DNA from 3 places in the Actinomadura rubteroloni genome. Region 1 is predicted to be linked to each of the others. Evidence: riboswitches for the same ligand, from Rfam matches in the RefSeq annotation. Region 1 holds a riboswitch; each other region holds the start of a gene.
The links. Region 1 has a riboswitch for cobalamin ahead of BTM25_RS10550 (putative cobaltochelatase). Riboswitches for the same ligand answer to the same signal wherever they lie in the genome.
Positions count from the first base shown of each region.

Region 2: linked by a shared signal. The riboswitch ahead of BTM25_RS08545 (CbtB domain-containing protein) and the one ahead of BTM25_RS10550 (putative cobaltochelatase) in region 1 are both predicted to bind cobalamin.
Region 3: linked by a shared signal. The riboswitch ahead of metE (5-methyltetrahydropteroyltriglutamate--homocysteine S-methyltransferase) and the one ahead of BTM25_RS10550 (putative cobaltochelatase) in region 1 are both predicted to bind cobalamin.

Region 1 is NZ_MTBP01000001.1:2,367,974-2,377,310, reverse strand. Features, by position in the region: gene BTM25_RS10575 (hypothetical protein) at 1-568, opposite strand, end outside; gene BTM25_RS10570 (hypothetical protein) at 565-966, opposite strand; gene BTM25_RS10565 (GNAT family N-acetyltransferase) at 963-1,583, opposite strand; gene BTM25_RS10560 (cobyrinate a,c-diamide synthase) at 1,580-2,929, opposite strand; gene cobO (cob(I)yrinic acid a,c-diamide adenosyltransferase) at 2,923-3,525, opposite strand; gene BTM25_RS10550 (putative cobaltochelatase) at 3,583-5,709, opposite strand; cobalamin riboswitch at 5,767-5,891, opposite strand; gene BTM25_RS10545 (ATP-binding protein) at 5,945-6,388, opposite strand; gene BTM25_RS10540 (helix-turn-helix domain-containing protein) at 6,598-7,440, shown strand; gene BTM25_RS10535 (DUF397 domain-containing protein) at 7,437-7,634, shown strand; gene BTM25_RS10530 (acetolactate synthase large subunit) at 7,764-9,337, shown strand, end outside.
Region 2 is NZ_MTBP01000001.1:1,925,218-1,934,554, forward strand. Features, by position in the region: gene BTM25_RS08535 (SRPBCC family protein) at 1,804-2,259, shown strand; gene BTM25_RS08540 (CbtA family protein) at 2,785-3,633, opposite strand; gene BTM25_RS08545 (CbtB domain-containing protein) at 3,668-3,892, opposite strand; cobalamin riboswitch at 3,927-4,081, opposite strand; gene BTM25_RS08550 (histidine phosphatase family protein) at 4,105-4,680, shown strand; gene BTM25_RS08555 (TetR/AcrR family transcriptional regulator) at 4,681-5,316, opposite strand; gene BTM25_RS08560 (medium chain dehydrogenase/reductase family protein) at 5,429-6,460, shown strand; gene BTM25_RS08565 (SRPBCC family protein) at 6,457-7,080, shown strand; gene BTM25_RS08570 (MBL fold metallo-hydrolase) at 7,217-7,960, opposite strand; gene BTM25_RS08575 (FAD-dependent oxidoreductase) at 8,073-9,233, shown strand.
Region 3 is NZ_MTBP01000001.1:286,049-295,385, forward strand. Features, by position in the region: gene BTM25_RS01355 (RNA polymerase sigma factor) at 1-335, opposite strand, end outside; gene BTM25_RS01360 (sulfatase-like hydrolase/transferase) at 402-2,273, opposite strand; cobalamin riboswitch at 2,385-2,565, shown strand; gene metE (5-methyltetrahydropteroyltriglutamate--homocysteine S-methyltransferase) at 2,703-4,928, shown strand; gene BTM25_RS01370 (APC family permease) at 5,053-6,936, shown strand; gene BTM25_RS01375 (sensor histidine kinase) at 7,024-8,280, shown strand; gene BTM25_RS01380 (hypothetical protein) at 8,790-9,337, shown strand, end outside.

The DNA.
Region 1 (9,337 bases):
GGATCGCGTCCCGGGCGGCGCGGTCGGCGGCGACCGCGACGGCCGCCGCGCCGAGCCGGGCGCACTCGACCGCCATCGGGCCGGCGTCGGCGCCGACGTCCCAGACCAGGTCGCCGACGCGCGGGCCGAGCCGGGCCAGCGCGAGCGCGCGGACCTCGGGCGGCGCGGCGGGACGGGCGAACGCGTCCGCGGGCAGCGCCCAGGCCGACGGGCCGTGCGCGCCCGCCAGCCAGGTCGGCGCGTCGAAGCGGCCGAACGGGTCGAGGACGAGCACGACCTGCGGGTCGTTCCACGGCCGGGTGGTGGCCTCGGCGGGCCGGACGCGCTCGATGCGCTCGGCGGGGCCGTCCAGGTCCTCGCAGACGACGAACGTGCGCGGCGTCTGCGGGAACAGCTCGCGCGCCAGCTCGGCCGGTCCCGCGCCGGGGCCGGTGAGGACGGCGACCTTGCGGTGGGCGCGGCAGGCGTTGGCGGCGCGGCGCAGCGCCCCGTCGCGGGCCGACACGACGAGCGCGTCGGCGGCCGGGAGCCCGGCCCGGTCCAGCGCCCGCGCGGCGAGCGCGATCACCGCGACGGCGCCGTTCGGCCGAACATGCCGGTCATGCGGCCGGTCGCGTCCACCAGGACGATCTGGACGGCGGCGATGTCGAGCGTGTCCGCGACGCGGCGGCACACCTCGCGCCCGCAGCGGCCGAGCGCCCCGGACGTCGCCCACTCGGCGGGCGGGGGCGCGTCCAGCGCGGCGGCGATCTCGTCGAGGACGGGTTCGCCGCCCGCCGCGTCCGCCAGCTCGGCGAAGCGGCCGACGACCACGACCGTGTCGAGGCCGTGCGCGGCGGCCTCGCGGGCGGCGGCGGGCAGCGTCGCGGGGTCGGCGTGGACGATCCGGGTCGCGGGCACCTTGGGCAGCAGCGCGCGTGCGGCGTCGCGGGTGCCCTCCCCGGCGCAGAGGACGAGTGCGTTCATCCCGCCGAGCCTGGTCCGGACGGCGCCGCGTCGCCGTCAGGCGCGCCGGGGACGTCGCGGGCCAGGTCGCGCGCGATCAGCCCGAACACCACCTGGTCGTGGTGCGCGCCGTCCGCCGACCGCTCGGCGCCGCGCGCCCGTCCCTCGCGCAGGAACCCGGCGTACTCGGCGACGCGGATCGACGCGTGGTTGGACGTCAGCGCCCGCAGCTCGACCCGGTGCAGGCCGCGCTCGTGCAGCGCCCACCGGACGACGAGCTTCAGCGCCTCGGTGGCGTAGCCGCGCCGCCGCCACGCGGGCCGCATCCCGTAGCCGACCTCGCAGGTGAGGTTGGACCAGTCGACGCGGAACAGCCCGATCGTCCCGGTGAGCGCGCCGGACGCCCGGTCGACGATCGCCAGGTGGACGCCGAGGCCGAGCTTCTGCGGCTGGTGGACGCCGTCCTCGAACCACCAGGCGAGGCGTTCGGCGTCCAGCTCGCGGGGGAAGTTGGGGGGCAGCCAGTCCTCCTCCGCGCGCAGGGCGGCGACGTAGTCCTCCGCGTCGTCCATGGAGAACGGCCGCAGGACGGTCCGCTCCCCCTCCAGCCGCACCGGGTCGCCGAACCGTCCGGTCATCGGGCCTCCTCCACCAGGCGTCGCGCGGACCAGGGCGTCGCGGCCCAGTGCAGGTGCAGGTAGGAGGCGACGCACGCGCCGCGCACGAAGCCCTCCGGTCCCGCCGGGGACCACTGCCACGCACCGCGGGGGCCGTGCGCCGGAGTGGTCCTGGTGCGGTGGAACTCGTGGCCGCGCACCCGTTCGCCGGTCCGGGCGACCACCGAGTCGTTGATCGCCACGGCGGCACGGTAGCCGAGTGCGAGACGCGGCGCCATGACTCCGGAGACATCGGGCAGAACACCGCACATCGGCGCCCCGTCGAGATCGCGGGCGAGGTACAGGAGCCCGGCGCACTCGGCGTAGACGGGCGCCCCGGACGCGGCGAGCGCGGCGACCTCGGCCCGCAGCGGGACGTTCTCCGACAGCTCCGCCGCGTAGACCTCGGGGAAGCCGCCGCCGATGACGAGTCCGCGCGTCCCGGCGGGCAGCTTCTCGTCGCGCAGCGGGTCGAACCGGACGACGTCCGCGCCCGCCCCGGCCAGCAGCTCCTCGTTCTCGGCGTACCCGAACGTGAACGCGGGGCCGCCCGCGACGGCGATCACGGGCCGCTCCCCCGGCGGCGGCGTGCCCGGATCCCAGGCGGCGCCGGTGAGCGGGGGCGCGGTGCGGGCCAGGGCGAGCAGGGCGTCCAGGTCGCAGGAAGCCGCGACCAGCTCCCCGAGGCGCGCCACGGTCGCGACGGCCTCGGCGCTGCGCTCGGCGGCCGGGACGAGCCCGAGGTGCCGCGACGGCTTGGCCACGTCGTCGCGGCGCCGCAGCGCGCCCAGCACCGGCACGCCGAGCGCCTCGACGGCCTCGCGGCACATGGCCTCGTGGGCGTCGGAGCCGACGCGGTTGAGGACCACGCCGCCGAGCCTGATTTCCCCGTAGGACGCGAAGCCGTGGACGAGCGCGGCGACGGACCGTCCGGCCGCCGCCGACGCGTCCACGACCAGCACGACCGGGGCGTCCAGCAGGCGGGCGACGTGCGCGGTGGACGCGAACTCGCCGCCCGAGTCGCCGCCCGGACGGCCCGTCGCGCCGTCGTAGAGGCCCATCACGCCCTCGATCACCGCGACGTCCGCGCCGGCCGCGCCGTGCTTGAGCAGCGGGACGAGCAGGTCCTCGCCCGACAGCCACGCGTCCAGGTTGCGTCCCGGGCGCCCGGCGGCGAGCGCGTGGTAGCCCGGGTCGATGTAGTCCGGGCCGACCTTGTGCGGGGACACCGTCAGGCCCCGCGCGGCGAACGCGGCCATCAGGCCGGTCGCCACCGTCGTCTTGCCGCTGCCCGACGCGGGCGCGGCGACGACCAGCCGTGCTACCACTCGATGCCCTTCTGGCCCTTCTGCCCCGCGTCCATCGGGTGCTTCACCTTGGTCATCTCGGTGACGAGGTCGGCGGCCTCCAGCAGGCGCGGGTCGGCGTCCCGGCCGGTGATCACGACGTGCTGGGCGCCGGGCCGGTCGCGCAGGACGGCCACGACCTCGTCCACGTCGATCCATCCCCATTTCATGGGATAGGTGAACTCGTCCAGCACGTACAGCCGGTAGGTCTCGGCGGCCAGGTCCCGCTTGATCTGCGCCCAGCCCTCACGGGCGTCGGCGGCGTGGTCGTCCTCGCCGCCCGCTTTGCGGATCCAGGACCAGCCCTCGCCCATCTTGTTCCAGACGACCGTCCCGCCCTCGCCGCTGTCCCCGAGGACGCGCAGCGCCGTCTCCTCGCCGACGCGCCACTTCGCGGACTTCACGAACTGGAACACCCCGATCGGCCAGCCCTGGTTCCAGGCGCGCAGCGCGAGCCCGAACGCGGCCGTCGACTTGCCCTTCCCCGGCCCGGTGTGGACGACCAGCAGCGGCCGGTTGCGGCGCTCCCGCGTCGTCAGCCCGTCCTGCGGCACGTACTCCGGCTTCCCCTGCGGCATGATCGCTCCTCCTCTGGCCTCGCCGCCGCGACGCGGCGGCTTCCCTCGCGGACTCCCTCAGGCGGCGCGGTGGGCGCGGACGAGTCCGGCGAGGCTGCCGGCCGCCAGGTCGTCCAGCCGGACGGTCTCCGCGCCGAGCCGGGCGCCGAGCGCGGCGGCCAGGCCGAGCCGCACCGGGCCGGACTCGCAGTCCACGACGACGCACGCGACGCCGTCCAGCAGCGGCGCGGCGGCGGCCGGGTCCGCGCCGGACGTGGCGCGGCCGTCGGTGACGAGCACGAGCAGCGGACGCCGCGCCGGGTCGCGCAGCCGCTCGGCGCGCAGCACCCCGGCGGCGCGGACGAGCCCGGCGGCCAGCGGCGTCCGGCCCCCGGTCGGCAGCCGCTCCAGCCGCCGCGCGCCCGCCTCCACCGACGACGTCGGCGGCAGCGCGACCTCGGCGTCCCGGCCCCGGAACGTGACCAGGCCGACCTTGTCGCGGCGCTGGTAGGCGTCGCGCAGCAGGCTGAGCACGGCGCCCTTGACGGCGGTCATGCGGCGGCGCGCGGCCATCGAGCCGCTCGCGTCCACGACGAACAGGACGAGGTTGCCCTCGCGTCCGTCGCGGACGGCCGCCCGCAGGTCTCCCGGGCGCAGGACCAGCCCGGCGCCCGCGCGGCCCCTCGCGCGCTGGCGCGGCGCGGCGGCGCGCAGCGTGGCGGTCAGGTGGATCCCGGCGGACCCGGGACGGGCGCCGGTCACGCGGCCGTGCGACGTGCGGGCCTTGGACCGGCGTCCCGGCGCGCCCGCGCCGAGGCCCGGGACGGTGAACAGGCGCGGCTTGAACGCCGCCCCCGCCGACACGACGCTCTCGCGCCCGCCGCTCGGCGGCTCGTCCGCCGCGTCCGGCGCCCCGCCCCCGGCGCCCGCACCTGCGCCCTCGCCCGCGCTCGCATTGGCATCTGCGCCCGCACTCGCGTCGGCGCCCTCGGCCGAACCCGCGCCCGCGCCGGAGTTCGCGCCCGTGCCCGCGCCGGCACCCGCGCTCTCGTCCGCGCCGGAGCCGGTGGCATCGTCCGCGCCCGCAGCGTCGCCCGAGCCGGCGCCGTCGCCCGGACCGGCCGCGTCGTCCGCACCGCCGGAGCCGCCGGAGCCGCCGGGGCCGCCGGGGTCGTCGTCGGGCGGGTCGGGATCGGCGTGTTCGTCCAGGATCTCGTCCAGCCGGTCGCGGTCCAGGCCGGGCGCGTCGAACGGGTCGCGGCGGCGCCGGTGCGGCAGCGCGAGCCGCGCGGCGGTCCGGACGTCGTCGGCGGTCACCTCGGTCCGCCCGTTCCAGGCCGCGAGCGCCAGCGCCGCGCGGGCCGTGACGAGGTCGGCGCGCAGCCCGTCCACGTCGAACGCCGCGCACACCGCCGTGATCTGCCGCAGCGCCGCGTCGGTCAGCGCGACGTCCGGCAGCAGCGCGCGGGCGGCGGCGATGCGCCCGGCCAGCTCGGCCTCGGCGGACGCCCACAGCGCGGCGAACGAGCCCGGGTCGTCCTCGAACCGCAGCCGCCGCCGCACGACCTCGGCGCGCTCGGCCGGGTCGCGGGTCGCGGCGACCTCGACGGTCAGCCCGAAGCGGTCCAGGAGCTGCGGGCGCAGCTCGCCCTCCTCGGGGTTCATCGTCCCGACGAGCAGGAACCGCGCCGCGTGCCGCACCGACACGCCCTCGCGCTCGACGTGCGACTCGCCCATCGCGGCGGCGTCCAGCAGCAGGTCGACGAGATGGTCGTGCAGGAGGTTGACCTCGTCCACGTACAGGACGCCCCGGTGCGCGGCGGCCAGCAGTCCCGGCTCGAACGCGGTGACGCCCTCGGTCAGCGCCCGCTCGATGTCGAGGGAGCCGGTCAGCCGGTCCTCGGCCGCGCCGACGGGCAGTTCCACCAGCCGCGCCGGGCGCTCGCCGGCGCCGGAGTGGGGGCCGTCGGGGCAGCGCGGGTCGGGCGCGGACGGGTCGCACGAGAAGCGGCAGCCCGGCACGACCGGCACGGGCGGCAGCAGCGCGGCCAGCGCCCGGACGATCGTGGATTTGGCCGTGCCCTTCTCGCCGCGCACGAGCACACCGCCGACCCGCGGCGACACGGCGTTGACCAGCAGCGCCAGCTTGAGATCGTCCATGCCGACGATCGCGGAGAACGGGTAGCGCGCGTCGCTGGAGGCCATGCCCCACTGTCCTTCCGTCGGGTGTCCACGCCCGTTGGCGGTCCAAGCGGCGGCCGGAGTCTCCTGGCTCCCGGATCACCGTCCGTCCCCGGGCCTTCCGGCGTGTCCGCCGTGGCGTCGAGCGTGGGGACGGGCTCCCCGGTCACAGTTGCGGGACAGCCCCGGATTCGCACCGGGTTCCTCCTGTCCGCCGTCCGCAAGGATCGCACACTCCCGGCGATCTGGACGAAGACGGTCAGGTAATGGCGAACCAGACGGCCTTGCCGGGCTCGGGCTCCCCGATCCGCGCGACGGCCGCCCCGGTGCCCCACCGGCCCCCCGACAGCTCCCGCACGATCGCGAGGCCGCGTCCGCAGTCGCCGGACGTCCAGGAGTAGCCGGGCAGCCGCGCGGACGCGTCCCGGTCGAAGACGGCGCAGTAGACCGTTCCGGACGCGGCGTCGCGGCACAGCCACAGCTCGTGCGGACGGCTCCCGGCCGCGTGCTGGTGGGCGTTGGTGGCCAGCTCGCTGACCATGAGCCGTGCGTCGGCGCGCGCCTCGGCGGGCACGCCGAGCGCGGCCAGCGCCTCCTCCAGGACGGCGCGGGCGTGCCGGGCGCACTCGGGGCCGTCCGGCAGCGGCCACGTCCAGCCGGCGGGCGGAGCGAGGGGGTCGGTGGTCTGGGCTGAGACTTTCACGGGTCGGTCCTCCCGCTCGGGACGCCTTGGGCGGGGGCGCCCCTGGGCAACTCGTCACATTGCGTCCCCGAGCCGTCACGCGACAGCGTCTCGTGAGAATCTCAGCGGCGCAACTGGCTTCGCCAGATTGCTCCACCGAGTTCGTCAATCCCTGCGGATTCCGGCAATCACGTTGTGCGACGCCGCGCTGACGGAAAGACTCGCTAGCCATGACCTACCGGCCTACTGTGCGCGGTCGCCGGCTGGCCCGCGAGCTGCGCAAGCTGCGCGAGGAGCAGCGCCTCACCCTCCAGGACGTGGCGGACCGGCTCGCCTGGTCGCGCGCCACCGTCTCCCGTCTGGAGACCGGCCAGACCCGCCCCAAACCCGACGACATCGCCGCGCTGCTCGACCTGTACGGCGTCCCGAGCCCCGACCGGGACGCGCTGCTCACCCTCGCCCGCGAGGCGGGCCGGCGCGGCTGGTGGACGGCCTACGCCGACGTGTTCGCGGGCAGCTATGTGGCACTGGAGGACGACGCCTCGGAGATCCGCACCTGGGATCCGCAGCTCATCCACGGCCTGCTCCAGACGCAGGACTACTCGCGCGCCGTCATCACGGCGGGCCGCCTGCTCGCCACGCGCGAGCAGATCGAGCGCCGGGTGGACGCCCGCAAGATCCGCCAGGCGATCCTGGACCGGACCGACGCCCCCCGACTGCACATGATCATGGACGAGGGCGCCCTGCGGCGTCCGATCGGCGGGCTCCAGGTGATGGCCGCCCAATTGGACAAACTTGTGAAAATGGGCGAACGGTCCTTTGTCACCGTTCAGGTGCTGCCGTTCTCCACCATGGAACACGCCGGACTTGACGGACGTTTCACCATCCTTTCCTATTCCGACCCCGCCGATCCCGATATCGCCTACGTCGAGGGCACGATGGGCGACGTTTATGTGGAAAGCAGCGCGGAAATAGCGAAGCACAGGGACCGCTTCCGCCGGATCGAGGAGGCGGCCCTCACCCCCGAGGAATCCGCGCACCTCATGATCGAGGCGGCAAGGAGCGGCATGTGACGAAAACGCGGCGCGACACCGGCGGCTGCTGGCGCACCTCCTCCCACAGCGGCAGCGGGGAGCAGTGCGTCGAGGTGGCGGACCTGGCCGGCGGACGGTGCGTCGTCCGCGACTCCAAGGACCCGCAGGGCCCGGCCCTGGTCCTGTCCAGCACCGGCTGGAGCGCGCTGCTGGACTCGGTGCGCGGGGCCTGACCGGCGGCCGTCCGGCGCTTCACGGGGTGGGCGGCGCCACACCGGCGAAGCGGAATGATCGAATGGGAGTCGACGCTGAGAAGGATGCCCGCGGGTCCGCGGGCGCCGCGACTGGAAGAAGGACACCCGATGTCCACGCAGGCCGACGCCGCCCGGCTGCTCGTCCGCATCCTGGAGGCCGAAGGGGTCGAGTACGTCTTCGGCATCCCGGGCGAGGAGAACATCCATTTCGTCGACGCGCTCAACGACTCGTCGATCCGCTATGTCCTCGTCCGGCACGAGCAGGGCGCGGCGTTCATGGCGGAGATCTACGGGCGGCTGACCGGACGGGCCGGCGTCGCCTCGGCCACGCTCGGCCCGGGGGCGATCAACCTGCAGCTCGGCGTCGCCGACGCGACGACCAACAGCACGCCGGTGGTGGCGATCTCGGCGCAGGTCGGTCTGGACCGCATCTACAAGGAGTCGCACCAGGTCATCGACCTCGTGTCGCTGTTCCGCCCGATCACCAAGTGGGCGGACCTGACGCCGACGGCCGAGGCGCTGCCGGAGATGGTCCGCAAGGCGTTCAAGACCGCGCAGACCGAACGGCCGGGCGCGGTGTACCTGGCGATTCCCGAGGACGTCGAGTCCGCGCCCGTCCCGGAGACCCTGAAGCCGCTCGCGGTGAACGTCGTCCGGCCGCAGGAGCCGTCGCCCGCGCAGATCGCCCGCGCCGCCGACGTGATCGCGATGGCGCGGCAGCCGGTCGTGGTGGCCGGGCACGGCGCGACGCGCGCCCACGCGGGCGAGGCGCTGGTGCACTTCGCCGAGACGCTCGGCGTGCCGGTCGCGACGACGTTCAACGGCAAGGGCGTCTTCCCCGACGACCACCGGCTCGCGCTCGGCGCCGTCGGGTTCATGCGGCACGACTACGTGAACTTCGGCCTGGACCGCGCCGACGTGCTCATCACCGTCGGGTACGAGCTGCAGGAGTTCGACCCCGTCAAGATCAACCCCGACGGCGACAAGCAGATCCTGCACATCCACCAGAGCCCCGCCGAGGTGGACGACCACTACACGGTCACGGTCGGCATCCAGGGCGACATCTCCCGGACGCTGCGGCAGCTCGCCGACTCCGTCCACCGCCGGTTCGCGGGCGCCGGGACGGGCGAGAAGATCCGCGAGCTGCTGCGCGCCGAGCTGGAGCAGGGCCGCGCCGAGGACGGCTTCCCGCTGTCGCCGCGCCGGGTCGTCGCCGACATCCGCGCCGCCATGGGACGCGAGGACATCGTGCTCGCCGACACCGGCGCGGTGAAGATGTGGATGGCGCGGATGTACCCGACGTACGAGCCGAACACGCTGCTGGTGTCGAACGGGCTGTCGTCGATGGGGTTCGCGGTGCCGGGCGCGATCGCGGCGAAGCTCGCCCGTCCCGACCGCCGCGTCCTCGCCGCGACCGGGGACGGCGCGTTTCTCATGAACTCGCAGGAGCTGGAGACGGCCGTCCGGGAGAACGTCCCGATCACGGTCCTGATCTGGGAGGACGGCGCCTACGGCCTGATCGGCTGGAAGATGGACCTGGAACTCGGCCGCAGCTCCAACATCGGGTTCGGCAATCCCGACTTCGTCACCTACGCCGAGAGTTTCGGGGCGCGCGGTTATCGGGTGACGTCCGCCGGGGAGTTGCTGCCCACGCTGCGCAAGGCGCTCGCCGACGACGGGGT
Region 2 (9,337 bases), 440 kb from region 1:
GCCTGGCAGTCACATCGCAACAACTTCAGTCGTGGCGCTGCCAGTCGCCGACTAGAACGACGCAACTCGCCACCAAACGAGCACTCCGACACGCACACCCCCATGTGAACTGCATGACCGCAAAAATGCACGCAGGAACTGCAAGGCGGCTGCATCGCCGTCAGTCGCCGCTGCAGAGAGGTCATAACCAATGATCGCCAAGGCGCCGATGGCGTAGAGTGGATGGTGTATCCATCCGGCTAGATGTGTACGGTCGCCCACCGAGTCCGATTAGCGCCACGTCGCTTCAAGTGTCTGGCAGGTGGCAAGTCCAAAGATTTGCGAGACTCACATACGACAAGCTGTCACGATGATCACCCGTCCGTCGGATATGTTGGGTCGACGGGATCCGGAAAGTACCCTCGTCGTCCAAAAAGTAGGCTTATCCGCCCAGTAGGGCGCTCACCACCGAATTGCTCGCGACGGTGCGGAACTCACCTCCGCCCTGGATGACGAACAAGCGCGAACCAACGTGCGCAGGCCCACCATGCCGTTGCTCCCCAAGCGCTTGCCGATTCGACGTTCGCGACCCTCGGTGACCAGGCACGGGAGCTTGCTGCCAGCCTCTGCGGGACCCGCGACCCCGTCACGGCCCACGACGGCCCGACGCCCGAAGCGGCCTGCCGGTCGATCGGCAACGCCAGGACGATGCTGGAGCGCCTGATAATTCGGCTCGACGAGCCGCAGGGCGGACTAGCATTCGGCGAACTGGACAAATGGACCAGCAAGCACCGCGTATCTGCGTGAAGAAGACCGGTGCCTCACCGTTGATACCGCGTCCTTCCGACTGGTCGCCGACCAACTCGAGGCCTGCCAGCTTGGCCGGGCGACATGTGCCGTCTTCGACCAGCGCTGCGCCGAAGGCATCGAATCGGTCGTCCAATGTTCTCCGAGCTGGGCCGGGTGATCGTCTCTTCCGGTGGCACATTCGGTACCTCCGTAGCGACGACGCGTATGCCCAACACGCCGCCGAACACATGCCGCGGCAAGACCCACGCGAGACCGAACACCGACCCCACCGCGACCGCGAAGCAATCACTCTCAACAGCACGATCCTCCGCCCACTGTGCGCTCAAGACTTCAGTTTATTCGAGAATGGGAAACGATCTCGCCACCGGCGGGAAACGATCAATGCACCGACCTCTCCACTGTAGGTCAGCCCCGCTCGTGAACACTCCACGAGTCGGGCCATCGTGGCCGGCGCAGGTGCGCCGATCACGATGGCCTACAGTGTTTTTTGGGAGGGCGCCCCCCGAACTCCCCGGTGTAGGGCACTGCCCTGCACCTTCCGGTATCGACTTTCGTAGTGATGGCCGCGAGTGAGGAATCGGGGCCAAGCCTTCCGCTTTTTCTGACTGGTCGCCGTGGCTCGGGGCGACGGGTTCGTGCCGTGCCGTCCGTCTTGGCTGGCGCCTATCGGCGGCGGGCCGCGGTGCTGTGGGCGCGGGGATTTTCACTGGGCTTTCGTAGCGTTCATCGTGGACGGTCATGACGTCGTCATCGGGTTCGGTGTTCGGGCCGGTCGGCGGCTAGCGCCGCTGATCCGCCTTCTGCGAGCGCCGATGGCGGCACTGAATTCGTCGTCATCGCGGATCCGCGCGATTCTCGCTGCGCCTCGCAGTTGGGCCTTCTGCGCCCATGCGCCCTGGCGCGGGTCGGGCCGGTTTCGTTGTCAACGACCTGTCTACTGCCGGGACGGCCGAGCTGCTTGGCTCGGAGGTCCCGGCCGGAGGCTCCGGCCCGGACGCGGGACGGGAGACGCTGATGCGGCGCGACGGTTATGAGATCCGGCGGACGATCGAGGCGGACCCGGACTTGGTGTTCGGGCTGCTGGCGGACGCGCCCTCGTGGTCGTCCTGGGCACGGCCGCTCATCATGACGTCACGCTGGTCGAAGGACGGCGTCGCGGGCGGTGTGGGAGCCGTTCGGATCACGGGCATGTGGCCGTTCCTGATCCGCGAGGAGATCACCGAGCAGGAGCGGCCGTCGCGGTTGTCCTATCGGTACATCGGTCGGCTGATCCCGGTCAAGGATTACCAGGCGACCATCGCTCTGGAACCCGTGGCGGACGGCACCACCGGCTTGACCTGGTCGGCGTCCTTCACCACTGCGGTCCCCGGACCGGGCGTGCGATGGGGCATCGAGGCTACCGTCCGCCTCTTGATCGCACTCTTGGTCCGCGAGGCGACCAGAAGCGAACGGAGCTCCACCGGCACCTGATCGATGCCGCCCAGTGGCTGCCTGCGATGAGTGCGCTGCTGGTCTCCCACCAGGGCGAGAGCGGCGAGCGGGGGCCTCTTTCTCGGGCCGTCCGGGCGGGAGGCTGGCCCGCGCGGGCCAGCCTCCCGCCGGCATGTGTTAGCCGCCCAGGCGCTTTGCGGGTGTCGACGACCTGGCCGAACAGCTTCCAACGGTCACCGGTGAAGCGCACGAGCTGGGGTGATTCGATGGGTAGCCGTCCTGTGGCGTCCGGGCCGCCATCCTGTCCGCCTGACGGCCCGACCGGAGGCCTCTTCGCCGACGGTAAGCCCTTGGTCTGACGCCGCGCCCGCCGGTCACGATCCGCTGAGCGCCCTGCGCTCGCTCCGGTGAAGTGAGAACCCGCAAGGCAGAACCGGCGGTTGCCCGCCCGCACTGAACCAGCCTGCTAACTACGTGCCGTTTCATGGCGAGCCAACGGGGCCGTGCAGCGCGTTGAGGATGCGGCGCACGAGCGAACCCTGTCGGTTCTCACGGGGCGGCGGGTCAGACGGTGGCGGGTGCCGCGTTCGTGTCCGGACGCGGGCCGAGCAGGCGTTCGGCGAGCGGCGCGAAACACAGCCCGATCGTCCCCCACAGAACGGCCTGCGCTGCAACCGAGAAGAAGCGGAAGGCGAACAGGGTGTCGGCGGGGAAGCCGGGGTAGACGATGCGTCCTTGCGCGTCTCGCAGGGGCAGCGGTGTCTCGGTGGCGTGATGTCCGTACGCCTCGACGTTCGCACTGAGCTCGCCGAAGGACGGCAGGACGAGCATCACCGCGCCGAGAACCACCGCGCAGGCCAGGACGGCGAGCAGCGTGGCGTTCCACGTGCCGAAGCGGGCCTGGAGCCGCTGCCCGAGCCACGCCCCGGCCACCAGGACGACGATCGAGATCCCGACCATCAGCAGGTAGAGCCCGCTGCGCTCCCGGATCGTGTCCTCGTGACCGATGGCCGGGGGATTGGCGGGGTACTTGGCGAACGGGATCAGGTACAGGGCGAGGAAACCGCCCCCGGCGACCAGCAGTGCGAGCGTCCGCGGCCGGACCTTGCCCGTGCGTCCGCAGGCCAGCGCATAAGCGACGGCGTACAGCGCGCCCATGGCGATACCGAACGCGATGATGCCCACGCCGATGCCGACGTTGCCCTGGAAGGCGCGGCTGAATGGTTCGGCGTGCTCGTGCTCGACGGCCAGTCCGGCTGCCTTGTCGAGCGCGGACTGGGCGGTGTGGCGGCCGCTCTCGTAGTCGATCGCCTTCTGGATCTGCGGCTCGGCGAAGATCCGGGCGAACAGAAACGCCAGCAGCCCGCCGATCGCGCCCACGGCCATGCCGCGGACGATGAAGTGCCGTTCCACGGCCTACTCCTTCAGTTGTGTCCGGTGCCGTGGATCAGTGGCAGGGGAAACCGAGGAAGTGCCGCGCGTCGTGGACAAACTCGTGCACGTGCGTGTCGTTGCCGAACACCGAGGTGGCGCCCTGGTCGATGCCGATGAAGTAGTACAGCGCCACACCGAGCAGAACGGTGCCGAACAGCCACAGGGCGGCGCGCGTGCCGCCGAGGACGACGGGGGTGGAGCCGGTGCGCGCACCGTCAAGGGTGGTGGACGTGCTCATGTGGGGCCTCCCGGGGATCCTGCGTCCCACGCTCGATGGACCGTTTGCGATGGCGGAGGTCTGACTCTCCGGTCCCGGGACGGGACGGATCACAGTGGCGCGACCGTGCCGGATTTCCACCGACTTCCCCTACCATCTACCGTCGTGACCTTAAGCTCCGCGCGTCGAACCGTCAATGAAAGGCTGTTCACGTCCGTCTCGGTCACCGGGCGGTGACGGTCCGGCTTTTCCTCGTCGCGCACGCGCCGACGGAGGCGACCCGCTCCGCCCGCTTCCCGGACGACGAACCGCTCACCGCGCACGGCCTGGCCGCAGCCCGCGAACGCCGTGGCGCGCTCCGGCGGATCGACGTCGCCTACCGGGGTCCCGAGGCCCGCTGCCGCGCGACCGCGCAGGCACTCGGCCTGGACGCGGCCACCGACCCGCTTCTCGCGGACGTGGACGTCGCCGGATGGCGCGGCCGTACGCTGTCCGAACTGGAGACCGAGGATCCGGCGGGCCTGGTCGCGTGGATGTCGGACCCGGACGCTTCTCCCCACGGCGGTGAGCCGCTGTCCCGGGCGATGGCGCGCATGGCGACGTGGTTGGAGCGTCTGCCGGCGGGTTCGCTGCGGGTTGCGGCCGTCACGCATCCCGCGTTGATCCGCGCCGCCGTCCTGCACGTGCTGGCCGCGCCGCCCGGCGGGTTCTGGCGGATCGACACGGAGCCGCTGTCGCTGACCGTCCTGTCCCGCGACGGCGGCCGGTGGAGGCTGCGCGAGACCGGGCATCCGCTTGCGGCCGGGTAGTCAGTCGGCCAAGACGTCCGCGAGTTCGGCCGCGTAGAGCTGCGCCGGGTCGAAGCCCATTCCGGTGAATTGACCGGCGACTTCCAGGGACAGGACGCCGTGCATCCGTGTCCAGAAGCTCAGCGCCTTGTGCAGCACGGCGGGCGGCGCCGGGTGGTCGCCCGCCCAGGCGCGGTGGTCGGCCAGGTGCGCGTCGAGCGGCGTCGCCGGCGGGTCCAGCGTCATGCAGGCGTCGAGCAGGAGCGCCATCGTCTCGGACGCGATGAGGGTGATGTCGTCCGGCGCGTGGTAGCCGGGGACGGGCGTGCCGTAGATGAGCAGGTACCGCTGCGGGTCCTCCAGCGCCCAGGCGCGCAGGGCGTGCGCCAGTCCGGCGAGGTCGGCGCCCGCTTCGGCCGCTGATCCGAGCGTGTCGGCGAGGCTGCGGTAGGCGTCCCGGACGAGGTCGGTGATCAGCTCGTCGCGGCCCGAGTAGTAGCGGTAGAGCGCGGGCCCGCTCATCCCCATCCGCTTGGCGATCGCGTTGAGCGAAAGTGCCGACGCGCCCGTCGTGGCGATCTGCTCCCGCGCGTGCCCCTTGATCTCGGCGCGGACCTGGGCGCGATAGCGCTCGCGCGGCGTGGCTGTACCCGCCATGACCACCTCCCCGACTCCAGTTAGAAGGTATCACGAACGCTATTGACACTCATCCAAGCGTCCGGTTATAACTTCTAACGAAAGCATGAGCCTCTAGGTACAGGAGATCGCCGTGAACACCGAAGAACTGGTCGAGGTCGTCCTGCCGGGCCGGGTCGAACCGGACGGCCTGCAGATCCGCCACGGGACCGTCCCCGCCGCCGGGCCCGGCCGCGTGGTGATCCGGATGGAGGCGACCGGCGTCTCCTTCGCCGAGCAGCAGATGCGCCGGGGCCGCTACTACGACCAGCCGCCGTTCCCGTTCGTCCCCGGCTACGACCTCGTCGGGACGGTCTTGGCCGTCGGCGCGGGCGTCGCACCGGACCTGGTCGGCGCCCGGGTCGCCGCGCTGGTCAAGGTCGGCGGCTGGGCCAGCCACGTCGTGGTCGACGCGGCGGACGTCGTGCCGGTCCCGGACGGCGTCGGCGCAGCGGAGGCGGAGGCGCTGGTCGTCAACGGCATCACCGCGTGGCAGATGCTGCATCGAAAGGCGCGTGTCCGCGCCGGGCAGACGATTCTCGTGCACGGTGCCAGCGGCGGTGTCGGTTCGGTGCTCGTCCAACTCGCTCGTGCCGCCGGCGTGACGGTGATCGGTACGGCGTCGGCCCGTCACCACGCGGCGCTGCGGGACCAGGACGTCGTCCCGGTCGACTACCGCGCCGACGACGTCGCCGCACGGGTCCGCGAACTCGCCCCGGGCGGGGTGGACGCCGTCTTCGACCACGTCGGCGGCCCCGGCATCGTGGACTCGTGGCGTCTGCTCGCCCCGGGGGGCACGCTCGTCTCCTACGGCACCGCCTCGACCCGGGACGACCGGGGATCCAAGCGGTGGCCCGTTCTCAAGCTGCTCGCCCGGATCTGGCTGTGGCAGACCCTGCCCAACCGGCGCCGCGCCTATTTCTTCAACGTCTGGGCGGGACGGGCACTGGCCGCGAACCGGTTCCGCGCCCGGCTCCGCTCCGACCTCGCGCAGGTCTTCGCCGCCCTCCAGCGCGGCGACATCACCGTCCGGATCGCCGCGCGGCTGCCCCTCGAACGCGCCGCCGACGCGCTGCGGCTGGCCGAGTCCGGAACCGTCGCGGGGAAGGTCGTGCTGGTCCCGTGACCCGTCGTGAGAACATGCCCGGTATCCGCCTGGGCCTCGCCGCGCTCGTCCTGACCGGCGGCGTGGCGCTCAGCGTCCCGGCCGCTCAAGCCGCCTCGCACGATGGCACGTCGCAGTGCCGAGGCGAGGGCACCGAGGCCGCCGCACTCATCCGCTACCGATCCGACATCCTCATCAAGGCTCCGCTGCCTGCCGTCTTCGCGCTGCAGACCGACGTCGAGCGCTGGCCGACGTGGCAGGAACCCGTCCTCAGCGCGCAACGCCTCGACCCCGGGACCCTGCGGCGCGGCTCGCGGTTCCGCTGGACGACCCCGGCACCGCCCACACCGACGACGCCCGCCACGACCCTGACGATCACCTCGACCGTCCGGCAGCTCCGCCACGACGCCTGCGTCCTGTGGAGCGGCCCCGCGATCGGCGACGGCGTGCGCATCGACCGCGGCGTCCACCTGTGGAGGTTCACGAAGGTTCCCGGTGGCGTGCGCGTCCACACCGAGGAGACCTGGACCGGCGACCAGGTCGAGGCCGACGTCCCCAAGGCGACCGAGATTCTCGGCACGGGCCTAGAACACTGGTTGCAAGACCTCAAGACCAAAGCCGAGGCTCAACGCCACGTATGAGGCGCACGACCCGGCGACACAGCGCCGCGCCTGAGTGCAGCAGGACGAGGCGGCGTGACGCGCCTCGGCCCGGCCTGGCTCGGTCTGCTGAGTTCCGGCGCGGGCTTGCCGCGCCGCTGGTGCGGAGGGCGCGCGGTCAAGCGCGGAGGTCGGCGATGGCGGCCTGGAGTGAGCCATGGTGGACCGGGCCGTGGCCGGGGAGCACCGTGTCGGCGTCAAGGCGCTCCAGTGCGGCGAGAGCCGCGACGATCTCGCCGTCGTCGCCGTGGTTGAACCACGGCGCGATCAACTGGGGACCGCGGCGCCGTGAGACGGCGTGCCCGGTGATGAGGCTGTCGCCCGTCGCCACCGCTCCGGCGGACGGGATGAAGTACGCGGTGTGTCCCGACGTGTGGCCGGGAGTCGGGACGGGGACGGGTGCGCCGGGCAGGTCCAGCGCGCCGGCGGTCGCGAACGGCAGGGCGTGCGGTGCGGCGACGTCGCGCGTCGCGCCGGCGCGCAGGATCCGGAGCGCCCACGGCAGGACGCCGGGCCGGTGAAGCTGGGCGAGCAGTTTGCCCGGCGTGAGCTGCTGGAGGTATTCGCGGCGCGCGTGCGGGACCTCGGCTGCGGCGAGGTGGACGGGCGTCCCGAAGCGGGCATGGAACGGGTTCACCGCACCGAGGTGGTCGACGTGCGCGTGCGTGACCAGGATGGCCCGGACGTCCTCGGGCCGGTGCCCCACCGCGCGGATGGACGCCACGACGGCGGCGAGGTCCCCCGGATAACCGCCGTCGATGAGGGTGAGGTCACGGCCGTCGCGCAGCAGGACCCAGTTGACGTCCGTGCCGGTCCCGAGGAAGACGTTCTCGGCCGCCTGCACCGGGGGGTCGTAGCTCACTGGTTCTCCTCAGGTTCGGGGGCGCCGCAGGCATCGTCCGCGATGGACGGGCCGGCGAACAACTCGGCGAGAACCGTGTCACAGGCTCGGCCGGTGCCGCGTCCTTGTCGGCATGACGAACCACATCACCATCATCGGCGGCGGGCTAGCGGGCCTGACCGCGTCCATCGCCTGCGCGGAGGCCGGCGCGCCCGTCCGGTTGTACGAGGCGCACCGCACGCTCGGCGGACGCGGCCGGGCGACGTCCAAGCCCTATGTGGCGCACGACGGCGCCCACGTCTTCTACGCCGACGGTCCGCATTACCGGTGGCTGGCCGAGCGCGGTTTCGTGGCTGGGCTGGGCTGGCCGTCCCCGGCCGCGTTCGCGCGGACGCGGTTCCGCGTCGACGGCCGTCTGCGCCGCGTGCCGCCCGTCCGGATGCTGCGCGCGCAGTCCCACCGGTGGCTGACGGCGCCGGTCGACGTGGACTTCCGCACCTGGGCGTCGGACCGCTGGGGCGAGGCCACCGCGCGGCACATGGCGAACGCGATCAGCGTCGTCACCTACGACGCCGACACCGGACGGCTGTCCGCCGCGTTCGTCTGGGACCTGTTCCAGCGGGTGCTCGGACCGCGAAGGCCCGCCGTCCGCTGGGTGCGCGGCGGCTGGCAGACCGTCGTGGACCGCATGGCGGCCCGCGCAGCCGAACTGGGCGTGGAGATCGAGACGGGCGCCCGCGTCGACGCGCCGCCCGCGGACGGCCCGGTGATCGTCGCGACGGACCTGGCCTCGGCCGCCCGCCTTCTGGACGACACGAGCCTGACCTGGACGAGCGGCCACGCCGCCCTGCTCGATGTCGCGGTGCGCTCCCACCGGCGCGACCGCACGCTGGCGTTCGACCTCGACGAGGGCGGATTCCACGAGAGCTACACGATGCAGGACGACTCCATCGCGCCGCGGGGCGAGTCCCTCTACCAGCTCCAGATGCCGATCCGGGACGGCGAGGCGCACGCGCGGGCCCACGAGCGGCTGCGTGCGTTCGCCGACCGGCTCCTGCCCGGTTGGACGGACCGCGTCACCTTCCAGCGCACCGCCGTGGCCCGGGGCCGCACAGGTGCGCTCGACCTGCCCGGACGGACGTGGCGGGACCGTCCGGCCATCGAGCGCGCCGACGGCATCTACCTCATCGGGGACATGGTCGCCGCGCCCGGGATGCGCGGCGAGATTTCGGTGAACAGCGCGCTCATGGCCGCCGATCTGGAGACGCGCGCCCGCGCACGGACGGTCCGGTAGGCGCCAGGGCGTCCCGGAGCGCGTCGTGCAGAGACGGCGACGCGAGGGCAGCGAACGGCCGGGACCGCTCAGGGTCGATGACGTAGTCGTGCTCGTTGCCGCTG
Region 3 (9,337 bases), 2.1 Mb from region 1:
TCCAGCCGGGCGACGGCGTCGTCGTCCAGCGGGCGCCGGGCGGCGGCGCGGGCCAGCGCGTCCAGCCGGCGGGCGGAACTGCGGCGCTCGGCGGCGAGGACGTTGCGCGCGACGCCCACCAGCCACGCCGACGGGCTGCCGCGTCCGGGGCGGTACCCGTCGGCCGCCTCGACGGCGGCGAGGAAGATCTCGGTGGTGAGGTCGTCCACCGCGTGCGGGTCGCCGGTGCGGCGGGCGACGAAGCCCGTCACCATGCGGACGTGACGGCGGTAGAACGCCTCGAACACGGCGGGATCTCGCCCGATCGCCCGGACCTCCGGTTCGTCAGCGGTCATACAGGCTCGCCTCCCGTGTCGGTTTTCTCCCCTCCTTGGTCCGGGCGGCGGCGGGCGTTACGGGGGTCAGGCGCCGAAGATCGGGGTGGCGGGCGTGTAGGCGCCGGCCAGGACGAGGCTCAGGTACTTCCCGGCGTTGTGCAGGTACTCGGCGGTCGAGCGCGCGGCGCGGTCGATGGCGGGCAGCGCGGGGCGTGCGGCGTCCCCGAGGTAGGTGAGCGCGTTGAGGGCCTGGAGCCGCACCTGCGCGTCCGGGTGGTCGTCCAATGTGGAGGCGAGGTAGGAGACCGCCTGTTCGGTACGGTCGCCGAGGCGGGCCAGGGTTTCGGCGGCGACGATGCGGACCTGGGGCGACGGGTCGTTGGTGAGTATTCGGGTCAGGGCGTCTGCGGCCGGTGCGGCGGCTTTGCCCTTCTGCATGAGCAGGCCGGACGCGGCCCAGTAGCGGATCACTTCGTTGTCGTCGGCGAGGGCGCGGGTGAGTCTCGCGACGTCGCGGGGGTCGCGGCGGATCGCGGTTCCGGCTACGTCCAGCACGCGGCGCAGCGGGTACGCGCCCGGCGCGCGGCTCGCGTCGTAGCCCTCCAGCGCGGAGCCCTCGGGGATGAAGCCGTTGTCGTTGACGTCGAGGAGGTGCTGGTCGAGTGCGCGGCGCAGCCGGTTCAGGTGGCTCCGGTGGCGCGGGTCGGCGGCCAGGTTGCGGACCTCGTCCGGGTCGGCGCGCAGGTCGTACAGCTCCTCGGCGGGCTTCTCGCGCCAGAAGCGCTCCTGGACGGGCGTCAGCGTGCCGTCCAGATGCGCCTGCTCCCAGACCTGGTAACCCTTCTGCTGCCATGCGTACGCCTGGTGCTGCCCGTACGGGCGGTGCGGGCTGTAGTTGCGGATGTAGCGGAACCGTTCGTCGCGGACGGTACGGACGATGTCGTAGCGCTCGTCCATCCGGTTGCGCATCCCGAATGCGTAGGCGGGACGGTGCCGCGCGGCGAGGGACGTGCCCGTCATGTGGCTCGGCGCCCGCAGGCCCGCCAGTCCGAGGACGGTTGGCGGTAGGTCCAGGGACACGGTGATGGGCGCAGTGATGACCGAGCCGGGTCGTGCGGGGGCCAGGTGCGCCCATTTGCGCGGATACCGGACGATCAGGGGTGTGCGCAGTCCGCTGTCGTAGCAGTACCGCTTGCTGCGGGGGAGGATGCCGCCGTTGTCGCCGAAGTAGAACACGATGGTGTCCTCGGCGAGCCCGTCGGCTTCCAGTTCGGCCAGGCGGGCGGCGAGTTGCCCGTCCATCTTCTCCATCAGGTCGTAGTACCGGGCGCGGTCTTCGCGGATCGCGGGCACGTCGGGCACGTAGGCGGGGACGCGGACGTCCTCGGGGCGCGTGCGGCCGGGCCCGGCGGTGAAGATCTGCGACTCGTGGGTCGTCATGTAGGTGAAGACCGAGTAGAACGGGGCGTCGGCGGGGCGGTTCCGCCAGTGCGCGGTGGTGCTGGACGCGTCCCACACCCGCGCCGGGTCGATCGGCGAGTTGTAGTCGCTCTTGGCGTTGTTCGTGCAGTAGTAGCCGGCCGCGCGCAGGTACTCCGGGACGGCCCGCGCGAACGACGGCAGGCGCCCGACGGCGCGCATGTTCTCGGCCGGGCCGCTGGTCTCGGCGGGCAGGCCGGTGACCAGCGCGAACCGCGACGGCGCGCAGACGGGCGCGGCGGAGAAGGCGTTCTCGTACCGGACGCCGTCCCGCGCGAGCCGGTCCAGCGTCGGCGTGCGTGCCACCCGGTCGCCGTACGCGCCGATGTAGGGGTTGTTGTCCTCGCTGATCAGCCACAGGATGTTCGGCCGCCGCGCCGACGCCGCGGCGGCGGGACGGGCGGTGAGGGCCGCCGCCAGCGCGCCGCCGGCCCCGGCCGCGAGCACGTTCCGCCGCGACGGCTCAAAACCACTCAAAACAGACTCCAGGGCAGCGAGGGGACAACGTTCGCGATCATGGAGCAGCCGTCGGCGGATTGTCAACTTAAACGGTAGGGATAGAGCATCGCTAGACTCGGGAACGCGGACGGTTCACCCGGGTCCCCGCGATCCGGGTGTCGTAAGAGGGAACCCGGTGCGAATCCGGGACTGCCCCGCAGCGGTGAGTGGGAACGACCGCCGTCATACGCACTGGGCGCACCCGCCTGGGAAGCGACGGCCAGTAGGACATGCCCGTCCGGCATGGCGCCCGCGAGTCCGAAGACCTGCCTCCGCCCGCGCGCCGCCCGGCGCGCGGTGGTCCGCGGCCTCGTGGGAGGGCCCGGGACGCGCCCGCCGGGGTGAGCCCCGCCGTGCGCGCCGAGCCGTCTCCGGACGCCGCGCCTGGCAAGGCGAGGGATGCTGCCGATGAGAACGACGATCCTCGGATACCCCCGGATCGGTGCCCACAGGGAACTGAAGTTCGCCGTCGAGGACTACTGGGCCGGACGGTCGGACGCCGCCGCGCTCACCCGCACCGCACGCGAGCTGCGCCGCGCGGTGTGGACGGAGCTGCGCGACGCGGGCCTCGACACGATCCCGTCCAACACCTTCTCGCTCTACGACCACATGCTCGACACCAGCGTGCTGGTCGACGCGGTGCCCGACCGGTACCGCCATCTCACCGGGCTGGATCGGTACTTCGCGATGGCGCGCGGTGTCCCGGACGTCCCGGCGCTGGAGATGACGAAGTGGTTCGACACCAACTACCACTACATCGTCCCGGAGATCGGTCCCGGCACCCGGTTCGCGCTGGCCGAGGGCGCGCGGGCGAAGCCGATCGCCGAGTACCAGGAGGCGCGCGGGCTCGGCGTCGAGACCCGTCCGGTGCTGGTGGGCCCGCTGACCTACCTGCTGCTGGCCAAGGCGGCGCCGGACGCGCCCGCCGGGTTCCGGCCGCTCGACCTGCTCGACGGCCTGGTCGAGGTGTACGCCGAGCTGCTGGAACGCCTCGCCGGGGCGGGCGCGGCGTGGGTGCAGCTCGACGAGCCCGCGTTCGTCGCCGACCGCACCGACGCCGAGACGGCGGCGCTCGCGCGGGTCTACCGGCGGCTCGCGGCGCTGCCCAGCCGGCCCCGGATCCTCGTCGCGTCCTACTTCGGGACGATCGGCGCGGACGCACTGCGCGCACTCGGTACGGCCCCGGTGGAAGCGGTGGCGCTGGACTTCGTGGCCGGGCCGCGCAACGTGGACGTCCTCGGTTCGATCGGCGGCCTGCCTCGGACGACCGTCGTTGCGGGCATGGTTGACGGCCGCAACGTGTGGCGCACCGACGTCGCACGGGTCAAGGCGGTCCTCCCGGCGCTGCTCGGGCTCAGCGACAAGGTCGAGGTGAGCACGTCGTGCTCGCTGCTGCACGTCCCGCTCGACCTGGACGCCGAGACCGCGCTGCCCGCCGACGTGCGCGGACGGCTGGCGTTCGCGCGGCAGAAGGTCGCCGAGGTGGTCGCGCTCGGCCGCACGCTCGACCTGGACGCCCCGGCTCCGGCGCGTCCGCGTCCCGACCCCCGGGTCCGCGCCCGGCTGGACGTGCTCGACGACGCGCGGCGCGGCGACCGGGCCGTCCGGTTCGCCGCGCAGCGCGCCCGGCTCGGCCTGCCCGACCTCGCCACGACGACGATCGGGTCGTTCCCGCAGACCGCCGCGCTCCGCCGCGCCCGCGCCGACCACAAGGCCGGACGGCTCGACGACGCCGCCTACACGCGGGCGATGAAGGATGAGATCGCCCGGGTCGTCCGGCTCCAGGAGGACATCGGGCTGGACGTCCTCGTCCACGGCGAGCCCGAACGCAACGACATGGTCCAGTACTTCGCCGAACAGCTCGACGGGTACGCCGCCACCGAGCACGGCTGGGTGCAGTCGTACGGCACGCGCTGCGTACGGCCGCCGATCCTGTACGGCGACGTGTCGCGTCCGCGTCCGATGACCGTCGAGTGGACGACCTACGCCCAGTCGCTGACGAACCGCCCGGTGAAGGGGATGCTGACCGGGCCGGTGACGATGCTGGCGTGGTCGTTCGTCCGCGACGACCAGCCGCTCGCCGACACCGCGCGGCAGGTCGCGCTGGCGCTGCGGGACGAGATCGGCGACCTGGAGGCGGCCGGGATCGGCGTCGTCCAGGTGGACGAGCCCGCGCTCCGCGAACTCCTGCCGCCGCGCCGCGCGGAGCACGCGGACTACCTGGCGTGGGCGGTCGGGGCGTTCCGGCTCGCGACGTCCGGGGTCGCGGACGCCACGCAGATCCACACGCACATGTGCTACGCGGAGTTCGGCGAGATCATCGGCGCGATCGGCGACCTCGACGCGGACGTCACCAGCGTCGAGGCGGCCCGGTCTGCGATGGAGCTGGTCGGCGACCTGCGCGCGGCGGGGTACGCGAACGGGATCGGCCCGGGCGTGTACGACATCCATTCGCCGCGCGTGCCCTCGGCCGAGGAGATCGAGCGCAATCTGCGGGCGGCGCTGCGGGCGGTCGGGCCGGAGCGGCTCTGGGTCAACCCGGACTGCGGCCTGAAGACGCGCGCCTACCCCGAGACCGAGGCGGCGCTGCGGAACATGGTCGCCGCCGCGCGGGCGGTGCGCGCGGCCCCCTGATCATCCGCGCGCCCGCGGCCCGTCGTCCCGCCCGGGACGGCGGGCCGTGCGCCGTCCGGCGGGACGAGTCGGTAGCGTGATCTTCGACAGTCGGTGATCGAAGCGACACGGAGAGTGGGCGGGCGTGCGCAGTTGGCTGCTGGACGGCGTGCCGCGAGAGACGCCCGGCCCGCATCTCCCCGACGGCGAGGACCACCGGCAGCATCCCTGGTGGATGGTGATGTGCCTGACGGGCGTCGACTACTTCTCGACGCTCGGCTACCAGCCCGGCATCGCGTTCCTCGCCGCCGGAGTCGTGTCGCCCGTCGCCACGCTGCTGCTCGTCGCCCTGACCCTGTTCGGCGCGCTGCCGATCTACCGCCGCGTGGCCGGGGAGAGCCCGTACGGCCAGGGGTCGATCGCGATGCTGGAGAAGCTGCTCCCCCGCTGGGGCGGGAAGCTGTTCGTGCTGGTGCTGCTGGGTTTCGTCGCCACCGACTTCGTCATCACGATCACGCTGTCGGCGGCCGACGCGACCGCGCACGCGCTGGAGAACCCGTACGCGCCCGCCGCGCTGCACGGGGAGCGCGTCACGGTGACGCTCGTGCTGATCGCGGCGCTCGGCGCGGTGTTCCTCGCCGGGTTCAGCGAGGCCATCAAGATCGCTGTGGCGCTGGTCGCGACGTACCTGGCGCTCAACCTGGTCGTGGTGGTGGTCGCCGTCCAGCGCGTCCTGACCCACACCGACCTGGTGATCCACTGGCGCCATCTGCTGTCCGCCGCGCATCCCGAACCGCTGGCGGTCGCGGGCGTGGCCCTGCTCGTCTTCCCCAAGCTGGCGCTGGGGTTGTCCGGCTTCGAGACGGGCGTCGCGGTGATGCCGCTGGTCCGGGCGCCGGGCGGGATCGCCGGCCGGGTCCGCGCCACCCGGCGGCTGCTCACCGTCGCGGCGCTGATCATGAGCGTGTTCCTCATCGCGTCCAGCTTCGCGACCACCGTGCTGATCCCGGCACGCGCGTTCGAGCCCGGCGGCGAGGCCAACGGCCGGGCGCTGGCCTACCTCGCCCACCAGTACCTCGGCGGCGCGTTCGGGACCGTCTACGACGCCGCGACGATCGCGATCCTCTGGTTCGCCGGGGCGTCGGCGATGGCCGGGCTGCTCAACATCGTCCCGCGCTACCTGCCCCGCTACGGCATGGCGCCCGAGTGGACGCGGGCGCCCCGGCCCCTGGTCCTGGTGTTCGTCACCGTGGCGTTCTTCATCACGGTCTGGTTCCGCGCCGACGTGGACGCGCAGGGCGGCGCGTACGCCACCGGCGTCCTCGTCCTCATCCTGTCGGCGGCCGTCGCGGTGACGATCTCGGCGTGGCGGCGGCGCGGACGGGCCGCGACGATCGCGTTCGCGGCGGTCACGCTGGTGTTCGCCTACACGACGGTCGACAACGTCATCGAACGTCCGGACGGCGTGCGGATCGCGTCGATGTTCATCATCGCGATCATCCTGTTCTCCCTGGTCTCGCGCGCCACCCGCTCCACGGAGCTGCGCGTCACCGACATCACGTTCGACGCCGTCGCCCGGCGGTTCCTCGCCGAGGCCGAGGTCGTCCGGATCATCGCCAACGAACCCGACGCGCGGGACCGCGCCGAGTACGACGCGAAGGACCGCGAGCAGCGCGACTACCACCACCTGCCCGACTCCGAACCGCTGATCTTCCTGGAGGTGACCGTCCCGGACGCGTCGGAGTTCGCCTCGGAGCTGCGCGTGACCGGCGAGGAACGCCACGGTTACCGGATCCTGCGGACCGAGAGCGCGACCGTCGCCAACGCCATCGCCGCCGTCCTGCTGGAGGTCCGCGACACCACCGGCCGACGGCCCCACGTCTACTTCAACTGGGCCGAGGGCAATCCCGTCGCCGCGATGCTGCGCTATCTCGTCCTCGGCGAGGGCGACATCCCGCCGCTGACGCACGAGATCCTCCGCCGCCGCGTCCCCGACCCGCGCGAACGCCCGCAGGTCCACGTCGCCTGACCTGCGCCGTCTCGTACCCAGGGTGCGGTGCCGGATTCACTCCCCGGGGTCATGCCCGGCGGGCGGCGCCGAACTAGGGTGACGTCGATGGAGCCCGATCACCGCGCGCAGCCCGAACGCGTGCACGTCCTGCGCGGCGTGCGCGCCGCCGTGCTGCCCGGCCCGCACGACCCGGAGGGCTCGCGGCTGCCGTCGCGGTGGTGGCTGCGGATCCCGATCCTCGTCCTGCTGGGCGGCCTCGCGATCGGCTTCACCGGCGGCTCGATCGCGATCCAGCTCAACGTGTTCCACCAGCACCTGCCCGAACTCGCCGCGATCGTGCTCGCCACGGCCCAGTCCGCGCCGGTGCTGCTCGCCGCGTACCGGCCGATGACGGCGTGGCGGGTGAGCGCCGCCGGGTTCGTCGCGGGCGCGATCCTCATGGCCGGGACGGACTTCAGCCCGTGGCCGGTGACGTCGATGCTCGCGTTCACGGTCGTCCTGTTCTTCGTCGGCACGTCGAGCGAGCGCGAGACCGCCGTCGGCGCCGGCGCCGCGACCCTCGTCGGGCCGCTCGGCGTCGCGACCGTCGTCGGCATGGCGAGCTGGTTCGCGCTGATCCTCGCGGCCGTCGCGGCGACCGCGCTCGTCTTCGGCAACGCGGTCGGCGAGCGCCGCGCCGTCGAGGCGCAACTGCGGGTCCAGGAGGAACTGCGCGACCGCGACCTGGCCCGGCAGGCGATCCTGGAGGAACGGGCGCGCATCGCCCGCGAGCTGCACGACGTCGTCGCGCACCACATGTCGGTGATCGCGCTCCAGGCCGAGGCGGCGCCGTTCAAGATCCCCGAGCTGCCGCCCGCGGCCGTCGAGACGTTCGGGCTCGTCCGGGACGCGGCCCGCGACGCCCTCACCGAGACCCGCCGCGTCGTCGGCCTCCTGCGCAGCGAGGACGAGGGCGTCGAGCGCGCCCCCCAGCCCGGCCTGGACCGGCTGGACGACCTGGCCGCCGGCGCCCGCCGCTCCGGCCTCGACGTGGACGTCGTCGTGACGGGCGTCCCCCGCCCGCTGGACGCGGGGGTGGACCTGTCGGCGTTCCGGATCGTCCAGGAATCCCTCAGCAACGCGATCCGCTACGCCCCGGGCACGACCGTCCGCATCGAGGTCGCCTACAACGCCGACGCCCTGGCCGTGACGATCACCGACGACGGCGCCCGCACGCCCGTCCCCACCGCCTCCGGCGGCGGCAACCGCGGCCTCGTCGGCATGCACGAACGCGCCACGATGCTCGGCGGCACCCTCACCGCGGGCCCCCACGGCGAAGGCTGGACCGTCCAAGCCCGCCTCCCCTACCCGGCCCCCGCCTAGCCCGGCCCTTCCGCCTGTTTCTTCAAATCTGGAAACAGGAAACCGCTTCTCGTCACAGATTCCCCGGGTGATACTTGCTGGCGGCAGTGGAACTACAGGGGGGTCGGCCGCGCCGGTCCGCATCAACAAGATCCATAACAGATTGCGGCGCGGAAGACCGAGGGGAGAGGACGGGTATGCACAGTCACGCCTTCATGGGAATGATCTTGGAACGCTCGATGACGCCGACCGGATGAGGCCAACGCGGCCCGGACGACGTGCACCGACGTTTCCGGGCCGCGATTCGTCCGGTCCCGGCGAGACGAAGAAGGCACCATGTGCTCATGGCGGAGAAGTCCCCGGAACTCGGCCGCGAACTCCGGCGTGCGCGCGAGGAGGCGGGATTGTCGCTGAACGCGTTCGCCGGACGCATCCCGTTCAGCGAGGTCGCGAGAGCGAAACGGCATCGCGGCGGCGGTCACGCGTCCGTGTCACGACCTGATCCGATGGCGTCTTCCTGGAGGTGACCGATGGAATTCAGCGCGGAGCACGTCGCGGCCGAGCTGAAGAACCTGTGCCGGGGATTCGGCATCGACGATCCCGCCGCGCCGGCGCGCATCGGCGGCGCGCTGCGGCACGTCGCCGGGTTGACCGACGGGGACGGGCCGGCCGAGCAGGTCGCGAAGGTCAGGCTCCGTCTGCTGGACCTGGCGGACGGCCTTCCGCCGAACCTGGCCGCGACCGCCCGCGTCTCGCTCGGCCTGGACGGCCCGAGCGACCACCGCGTCGGAGTGCGGATCAGCCATCTGGCCGCCGAACTCCAGTGCGATCCCCGCACGGTCCGCAGACGCGCGGACGCGGCCTTCCTGCGCCTCGCCGAGGAGGCGCTGGCCACGACCGGCGGGCCGGGACCGCGCCGCGGCGAGGACCCGTGTCATGTCGGCCGGCTCAAGGTCCTCGTCCTGTTGGAACGGTCGACCGTCGAGGTCATCGAGGAGCGGCACATCGTCAGTCACCGCGACGGTCTGACGGAGATCGAACATTCGCACACCGTCGTTCCCCCCAACGACGAGCGCTC